One region of the Blautia hansenii DSM 20583 genome, then DNA from elsewhere that is predicted to be linked to it. Evidence: a T-box and tRNA genes for the amino acid it is inferred to sense, from the RefSeq annotation. Region 1 holds a T-box; the other holds one or more tRNA genes.
The links. A T-box is a leader RNA that pairs with one kind of tRNA and senses whether it is charged. The one in region 1 lies ahead of proS (proline--tRNA ligase), so its partner is inferred to be a tRNA-Pro.

Region 1 (4,418 bases):
AAAAACAATGGTTATGGAGCATCCATTAATTCAGCATAAAATCGGTATTATCCGCAGAAAAGAGACAAGCTCAAAGGAATTTCGTGAATTGGTAAGTGAAGTTGCAATGTTTATGGCTTATGAAGCTACCAGAAATTTAAAGCTTGTTGACGTGGATATTGAAACTCCTATTACAAAAACAACGGTAAAAGAGCTGGCAGGTAAGAAGATGGCAGTTGTGCCGATTTTAAGAGCAGGTCTTGGTATGGTTGAGGGAATGCTTACCATGGTTCCGGCAGCAAAAATCGGTCATATCGGTCTTTACAGAGACCCTGAAACTTTAAAACCGGTGGAATATTACTGCAAGCTTCCTGCTGACTGTGGGGAAAGAGAAGTATTTGTTACAGACCCTATGCTGGCAACAGGCGGTTCTGCGGCAGCGGCAATTACTATGTTAAAAGAAAAAGGCGTAAAAAATATCCACTTTATGTGTATCATTGCTGCGCCGGAAGGTGTAAAAGCCTTGCAGGAAGCGCATCCTGATGTGGATATCTATATTGGAGCTTTAGATGAACACTTAAATGACCACGGCTACATTGTACCGGGGCTTGGCGATGCCGGAGACCGTATTTTCGGAACAAAATAAGAGGTGAAAGCATGACAGGAAAGAGAGACGGATATATTTCCTGGGATGAATATTTTATGGGAGTTGCAAAGCTTTCAGGAATGCGTTCAAAAGACCCCAATTCTCAGGTGGGAGCCTGTATTGTAAGTCAGGACAATAAGATTTTGTCCATGGGCTATAATGGTTTTCCCATGGGATGTTCTGACGATGAATTTCCATGGGCAAGAGAAGGCGAAGAGCTTGATACAAAATATTTTTATGTGACACATAGTGAGTTAAATGCGATATTGAATTATCGTGGCGGTTCTTTAGAGGGAGCGAAATTGTATGTGTCCCTGTTTCCCTGCAATGAATGTGCAAAGGCAATTATTCAGGCCGGAATTAAAACCATTGTTTATGAATGTGATAAATATGCAGACTCTGCGGCAGTCAAAGCATCAAAAAGAATGTTGGATGCGGCAGGGGTGCGTTATTATCAGTATAATAAAACAGGACGAAAGATAGAGATTGAGGTATAAAAATAAGAGGAGTTCTGTCGGGAAAATCCGGCAGAACCTCTTGACAAAAGAAAAAAATTCCAATAGAATGAGTAAAAGTAAAATGACGAAGAAAAGGAATAGTATGCGAATGGAACTCTAAAGAGAGAAAGCCGTATGGTGAAAGGCTTTTGTGGGAAATCGCAGAACCGGCCTTGGAGTTGCCTGTGATGAGCAGGACGTGTGCTTTGACGTTAAAAAAGCAAAGGAAGTGAGTAGTCCGGATAAAATGAAATAAGATAGGACTGCTAATAAGGGTGGTACCGCCGGGTAGAAGACATCGGTCCCTAGGAGATAGGGGTTGCATGTCCTTTTTTTATGTAAACAGCTATTTATGAAAAGTTCATATCGGGAATATGACACATTCACGCTCAGTCTGCGTTCACTTTGAGCCGGAGTCTCAAAGCGTACTCGACAAATTCACTGAAATGTATCAATATTCCGATATGTTTTCAAAACAGTAGTTTCATAAAAGGTTCGGGACATGAGATATGAAAATACAGAATATAACCTCTCTATCAATAGCAAGTATAAAAATAAATAAAAAATTTAAAGGAGAAAGCAGTTATGGCAAATAACAAGAAACTGGTAGAAGCAATTACTTCTATGGAAGAAGATTTTGCGCAATGGTACACAGACGTAGTAAAAAAAGCGGATTTAATTGACTATACAAGTGTAAAGGGCTGTATGGTTATCAAACCGGCAGGCTATGCAATCTGGGAAAATATTCAGCATGAATTGGACAGAAGATTTAAGGAAACAGGTGTAGAAAATGTATATCTGCCAATGTTTATTCCGGAAAGTCTTCTTCAGAAGGAAAAAGACCATGTAGAAGGTTTTGCTCCTGAAGTTGCATGGGTAACACATGGAGGACTTGAACCGCTTCAGGAAAGACTTTGTGTGCGCCCTACTTCCGAGACTTTATTCTGTGATTTCTATGCTAAGGAAATCCAGTCTCACAGAGATTTACCAAAGGTATATAATCAGTGGTGTTCTGTTGTTCGTTGGGAAAAGACAACAAGACCATTCCTTCGTTCCAGAGAATTTTTATGGCAGGAGGGTCATACTGCACATGCAACAGCAGAAGAAGCAGAAGAAAGAACCATTCAGATGTTAAACATCTATGCGGATTTCTGTGAGCAGGTTCTGGCAATGCCTGTTGTAAAAGGAAAGAAGACAGACAAAGAAAAATTTGCGGGAGCAGAGTCTACTTATACAATCGAAGCTTTAATGCACGACGGAAAAGCTTTACAGTCAGGAACAAGCCATAACTTTGGTGATGGATTTGCTAAAGCATTTGGTATTCAGTATACGGATAAAGAAAATAAATTACAGTACGTTCACCAGACTTCATGGGGAATGACAACACGTTTAATTGGTGCGATCATTATGGTTCACGGAGACAACAGCGGTCTTGTTCTGCCTCCTAGAATTGCTCCGGTACAGGCAGTGGTTATCCCAATCCAGCAGAAAAAAGAAGGTGTTCTGGACAATGCTTACAAATTACAGGCACAGTTAAAAGCAGCAGGAATTCGTGTAAAAACAGACGATACAGACAAGAGTCCGGGATTTAAGTTCGCAGAGCAGGAAATGCGTGGTATTCCGGTTCGTATTGAATGTGGACCAAAGGATATGGAAGCAAATCAGGCAGTTGTAGTAAGACGTGACACAAGAGAAAAAATCACAGTATCTCTTGACAATCTGGCAGAAGAAGTTCAGAAAATTCTGGATACTATGCAGGTAGAAATGCTGGAAAGAGCAAGAGCACACAGAGAAGCTCATACTTATACAGCAACAGACTACGAAGAATTTAAGTCTATTGTAGAAGAAAAACCGGGATTTGTAAAAGCAATGTGGTGCGGCTGCAAAGAGTGTGAAGACAAGATTAAGGATGATGTTCAGGCAACATCCAGATGTATGCCATTTGAGCAGGAAACTCTTTCTGACAAATGTGTTGTCTGCGGCAAACCTGCTAAAAAAATGGTTTATTGGGGGCGTGCATACTAATTATGAAAATCGAAGTTCCAAAGAAAGTACAGACAATTATCAGGACTTTGCAGGAACATGGATACGATGCTTATGCGGTAGGAGGCTGTGTTCGTGACAGCCTCCTTTTTCGTTCTCCTGCGGACTGGGATATTACCACCTCTGCAAAGCCTCTGGAAGTAAAAGAGATTTTTAAAAGAACGGTAGATACCGGACTTCAGCATGGAACTGTGACGGTTCTCATTGAAAAAGAAGGATTTGAAGTGACGACTTACCGTATTGACGGCGAATACGAGGACAGCCGTCATCCAAAGGAAGTTATCTTTACAGGTAATCTGGAGGAAGATTTAAAGCGCAGAGATTTCACCATCAATGCAATGGCATATAATGACGCTGTCGGTCTGGTAGATGTGTTTGGCGGAAGACAGGATTTACAGGATAAAATCGTGCGGTGTGTGGGAAATCCACAGGAACGCTTTACAGAAGATGCCCTTCGCATTTTAAGAGCCGTGCGATTTTCCGCACAGCTTGGATTTTCCATTGAGGAAAAGACAAAGGAAGCGGCAAAAGTCCTTGCGCCTACCTTGAAAAATATCAGTGCAGAGCGTATACAGACAGAGCTTTTGAAGCTTTTGGTGTCGAAAAATCCCCATTATTTAAAAACTGCATGGGAACTGGGAATTACCAAAATTGTATTGCCTGAATTTGATGTTTTGATGGAAACGAGCATGGGAGAGAAGACCTTAAAAGCTTTTGCTTATACAAGTGCAGATAAGGCAGAACGACTTGCCGTTCTCTTTGCAAATATGGAAAAAACGCCGGAAAAAAGCAGGGATTTAGCCAAAAAGATTTTAAGAAGACTGCGTTTTGACAATGACACCATCAACAAAGTGTCCGAGCTGGTTTTTTGGCATACCTGTCCTTGGGAATGTACGAAAAAAGCAGTGCGAATTGTTTTAAGCCAATGCACCCCGGCGCTCTTTCCTGTGCTTTTAAACGTTCACAGAGCAGAGCTTTTAGCAGAGGAAAAACCAGATAAAGAAAATCTGGAATTTCTGGAGAAAAGCGGCGAGTTTTACAGGGAAATCATGGAAAAGAAAGAGTGTATTTCCATAAAAATGCTGGCAGTATCGGGGAAAGATTTTATTGAAATGGGAATAGAGCCGGGAAAGAAAATCGGAGAATTGCTTTCTTCCTGCCTAGCTCTTGTGCTGGAAAATCCCGAAAAGAATACCAGAGAGTACCTGCTTTCCTACATCACAAAGAACTGAATTTTGCTCACTTCTAAGCTT
Region 2 (4,418 bases), 160 kb from region 1:
CCAGCTTACCAGCAAAGCGCCTATTACAGAAACGCTGGCGGCGGCACTTTTGATGCTTACGCCATGGAACAAAGATAGGATTTTGGTAGATCCTTTTTGCGGAAGTGGGACATTTCCTATCGAGGCTGCCATGATAGCTGCCAATATTGCACCGGGGATGAACAGAAGCTTTTTATCTGAGGATTGGAAAAATATAATTTCCAGAAAACATTGGTATAATGCTCATGATGAAGCAAGAGATTTAATGCGTCTTGATGTGGAAACTGATATTCAAGGATATGATTTAGATGGTGAAATTGTAAAAGCTGCAAGAGAAAATGCTCGATGCGCAGGTGTCGAGAAACTTATTCATTTTCAGCAAAGGGATGTAAAGGATTTAAATCATCCAAAAAAATATGGTTTTATTGTTACAAATCCTCCTTATGGGGAACGTATTGAGGAGAAAGCAAACCTGCCTCAGCTGTATACTACCATAGGTGAAAGTTTTCAGAGACTGGATTCATGGTCTATGTATCTTATTACTGCTTATCAGGATGCGGAACGTTATATTGGAAGAAACGCAGATAAAAATCGTAAAATTTATAATGGTATGATGAAAACGTATTTTTACCAGTTTTTAGGGCCAAAACCACCTAGAAAGAAAAAATCTCTTGAGTAAAGGAGAAAGTGTCAAATGAGAAGATTGATTTTTGCTACCGGAAATGAACATAAAATGGTTGAAATCAGAGAAATTTTGGGAGAACTGCCTGTGGAAATCCTTTCTATGAAGGACGTAGGAATTAAAGCTGATATTGTGGAAAATGGGAATACTTTTGAAGAAAATGCTTTAATAAAAGCAAAAGAAGTATGTAAATTGGCAGGAGAAATGGTTCTTGCAGATGACTCTGGTTTGGAAATTGATTATTTGAACGGTGAACCGGGCATCTATTCTGCAAGATATATGGGAGAAGATACTTCTTATCATATTAAAAACCAAAATCTCATCGACCGTCTGGAAGGAGTTCCGGATGAAAAGAGAACTGCACGCTTCGTATGTGCCATTGCAGCGGCGTTTCCAGATGGAAGAAGCTTTGTTGTTCGTGGAACGATAGAAGGGATTATCGGATATGAAGAACGTGGTACCAATGGATTTGGATATGATCCGATTTTTTATCTTCCTGAGAGAGGAGTAAGCACAGCAGAGATTCCTCCTGAGGAGAAGAATAGTATCAGCCACAGAGGAAATGCATTGCGTAAGATGAAAGAACTTCTTGAACGTGAGGAATTGCTATGAGAGTATTGATTGTCAGTGATACTCATGGTCATGAGGAAAATCTGGAGCGTATTCTAACGGAAAAAGGACCTTTTCAGCATTTAATTCACTTAGGTGATGTAGAAGGGCAAGAAGACTATATTGAGGTTATTGCAGGCTGCCCTGTGCATATTGTAGCGGGAAATAATGATTTTTTTTCAGATTTGCCAAGAGAGGAAGACTTTTGGATAAAAAATTATCATATTTTTATTACCCATGGACATTATTATGGGGTTTCTGTGGGAACAGACAGGCTTTGTGAGGAAGCAGCATTTCGAAATGCCAAAGTGGCAATGTATGGACATACTCATCGACCAGAGATTGAGGAGAAGAATGGAATTACGATTTTAAATCCAGGAAGTCTTTCCTATCCAAGGCAAATAGGAAGAAAGCCCAGTTATATTATTATGGAAATAGATGGAGCAGGAAAGGCGAAATATACGATTTATTATTTGTAAGAAAAGTCCCAAATCCCTTGATTTATAAGGGGTTTGAGACTTTAATAAAAAAAATAAAAAAAATTTTAAAAAAAGTGTTGACTTTTTTAGAAAGTGCTGGTATAGTATACCTTGTCGCCGGGCAAGAGAGTTCGGAGGACAACAAAAAACACTTTCGGGGTGTGGCTCAGCTTGGCTAGAGCGCCTGGTTTGGGACCAGGAGGTCGCAGGTTCGAATCCTGTCACCCCGACTGTTTCTTAAAAAAAGAAATGTTATTTATTTTATGCGGGTGTAGTTCAGTGGTAGAACACCAGCCTTCCAAGCTGGATATGTGGGTTCGATTCCCATCACCCGCTTACGTTAAGCCCAAAAGGTTTAATGTGATGTGTTTGTAGCTCAGCTGGATAGAGCAACGGCCTTCTAAGCCGTGGGTCGGGGGTTCGAATCCCTCCAAGCACGTTCGCATCAAAGATGCACATGGTGGGTATAGCGCAGTTGGTTAGCGCGCCAGATTGTGGCTCTGGAGGCCAAGGGTTCGAATCCCTTTATCCACCCTAGCCGTAAGGCGGTCTTGGGCTATCGCCAAGCGGTAAGGCACAGGACTTTGACTCCTGCACTCGCTGGTTCGAATCCAGCTAGCCCAGTTTAATAATATTACGGAGCATTAGCTCAGTCGGTAGAGCACTTGACTTTTAATCAAGTTGTCCGGGGTTCGAATCCCCGATGCTTCACTGTTTAAAACAGCCAAGGTCAAAAACCTTGGTTATTTTTTTAAAACAATATAGATTTGCGGATATGGCGGAATTGGCAGACGCGCCAGATTTAGGTTCTGGTGTCCATGACGTGCAGGTTCAAGTCCTGTTATCCGCAGTAAGAAATGGTAGAAGATGTTTAAATACGACATTTTCTACCATTTTTTTCATTTTTTATTTATTCTGTAGTATCCGGATTATTAAATTGCTGAAAAAGTGTATTTACTCTGTCGGTGGCAGCGGTTAAATAGATTACACATAGTTATATTATCTATGTGAATTCCTAGAAAATGTATATGATTAACAAAAATTGAATATTCAGCAATACTTGCAAAAGAAAGTGATGTGGAGTAAAGTATAAAATACCATTTAGCCCTTGAGCGAGTTTTCTTTTTAAGCACATGGTATATTGTATAAACCGAAGACATACATTGTAAAAACAGCGTCTTCGGAGGCTTATCCTTGAAAGAATATATTGAAGAAAGGGCAATTGAAATAGCCAATTATATTATTGAAGAAAAGGCAACAGTAAGGCAGACTGCGAAAAAATTTGGAGTAAGTAAGAGTACGGTACATATAGATGTAACAAAAGAGGCGTTTTTGTGAAGGTTGTTTATGAGGTGAGGTAAAGAAGGAGAAGGCCGTAGAAATGCGGTCTTTTTCTTTTGGGTGATTTTATTGTGTTATGGGTGGAAATCGGTTAAAATAGAATATAGAAAGATTGTATTAGGAACGGTTGAGGGGATAAAGTCAATGAAACCATGGAAAGATTTGTTTCGTACACATATATTGGAACGTGGACTGAATTATTATGAGGAAGGTTATGTTACTTCATTGGAACAGACTTCGACAGGATATACAGCAGTAGTAGAAGGAACAGAGGATTATGATGTAGAAATAGAGATTCGGGATGATCGGGTTTATGATATGACATGTACATGTCCGTATGCAGAAGAAGGAAATTATTGCAAACATGTGGCGGCGGTTTTGTATGAGATAGAAGAAGGAGAACCAGATACAAAAATACCGGGAAATTATCTTCAAAAGGTTCAGGAACAAAATAAAGAATTGCAAGAGATTATTGCCGGAATTCCAATAGATGAATTACAGGAAATCGTATTTTCTCAGGCAACTTCGGATGAGTTTCTATATAATAGGATTATGACAAAGTATGCGCCGATAACACCGTGTCATATGATCAGATTGAAACAACAGGTAAATGATATCGGCTATCATTATTCTGACAGAGGCGGGTTTGTAGATTATTATCATGCAACAGATTATACAGATGCATTGAATACGCTTTTAGATGAAAATGTTCCGCTGTTATTGGAGAAAAATTATAGAATGGAAGCATTTGAATTAGTAAATTGTATCTTTTATGAGATTGGGAATCGAGATATAGATGATTCAGATGGAGGCACATCATTTGTAGCAGATAATTGTTACGAGTATTGGCAAACAATACTGCAAGAATGTAATGATAAAGAAAAAGAAAATATGTTTCAATGGTTTCAAGATCATCAGGAAAATTATGTAATTGATTATTTGGAAGATTATATTAGTGATTTTTTGCTGAATGAATTTCATGATGAAGAACTACTTCAGAAGAAACTTCATATGTTGGATGAAAAAATCGTTAAGTTTCAAAAAGAAAACTATAGTGGCGATTCGTATTCCGCATATTACGGTATGGTCAATAACATAATTACAAGGATATGTTTGATGGAAGAATTGAGTTATTCTAAGCAGGAAATAAAAGAATATCGGCAGAAATATAGGAATTTTTCTGAAATTCGGAAGATGGAAATACAGGAATATTTATCTGATAAAAAGTATGAAGAAGCCATTGCAGTATTGAAGGAAAGTAAAAAATTGGATGCGGACAAAGCCGGATTGGTAGCAGAATATAGTCAGCAATTAATTCAAATTTACGA

Region 2: it has a tRNA-Pro gene. The T-box ahead of proS (proline--tRNA ligase) is inferred to sense a tRNA for this amino acid. The anticodon was not compared.

What each region holds. Positions count from the first base shown of each region.
Region 1 covers NZ_CP022413.2:536,096-540,513, forward strand. Annotated here, with positions in the region: gene upp (uracil phosphoribosyltransferase) at 1-625, shown strand, start outside; gene CGC63_RS02640 (deoxycytidylate deaminase) at 637-1,122, shown strand; T-box leader at 1,202-1,432, shown strand; gene proS (proline--tRNA ligase) at 1,708-3,147, shown strand; gene CGC63_RS02650 (CCA tRNA nucleotidyltransferase) at 3,150-4,397, shown strand.
Region 2 covers NZ_CP022413.2:376,795-381,212, forward strand. Annotated here, with positions in the region: gene CGC63_RS01840 (THUMP domain-containing class I SAM-dependent RNA methyltransferase) at 1-658, shown strand, start outside; gene CGC63_RS01845 (XTP/dITP diphosphatase) at 674-1,273, shown strand; gene CGC63_RS01850 (metallophosphoesterase family protein) at 1,270-1,749, shown strand; tRNA gene CGC63_RS01855 (tRNA-Pro) at 1,905-1,979, shown strand; tRNA gene CGC63_RS01860 (tRNA-Gly) at 2,015-2,085, shown strand; tRNA gene CGC63_RS01865 (tRNA-Arg) at 2,115-2,188, shown strand; tRNA gene CGC63_RS01870 (tRNA-His) at 2,210-2,283, shown strand; tRNA gene CGC63_RS01875 (tRNA-Gln) at 2,302-2,373, shown strand; tRNA gene CGC63_RS01880 (tRNA-Lys) at 2,388-2,460, shown strand; tRNA gene CGC63_RS01885 (tRNA-Leu) at 2,519-2,599, shown strand; partial or broken gene CGC63_RS01890 (sporulation transcriptional regulator SpoIIID) at 2,944-3,069, shown strand; gene CGC63_RS01895 (SWIM zinc finger family protein) at 3,235-4,418, shown strand, end outside.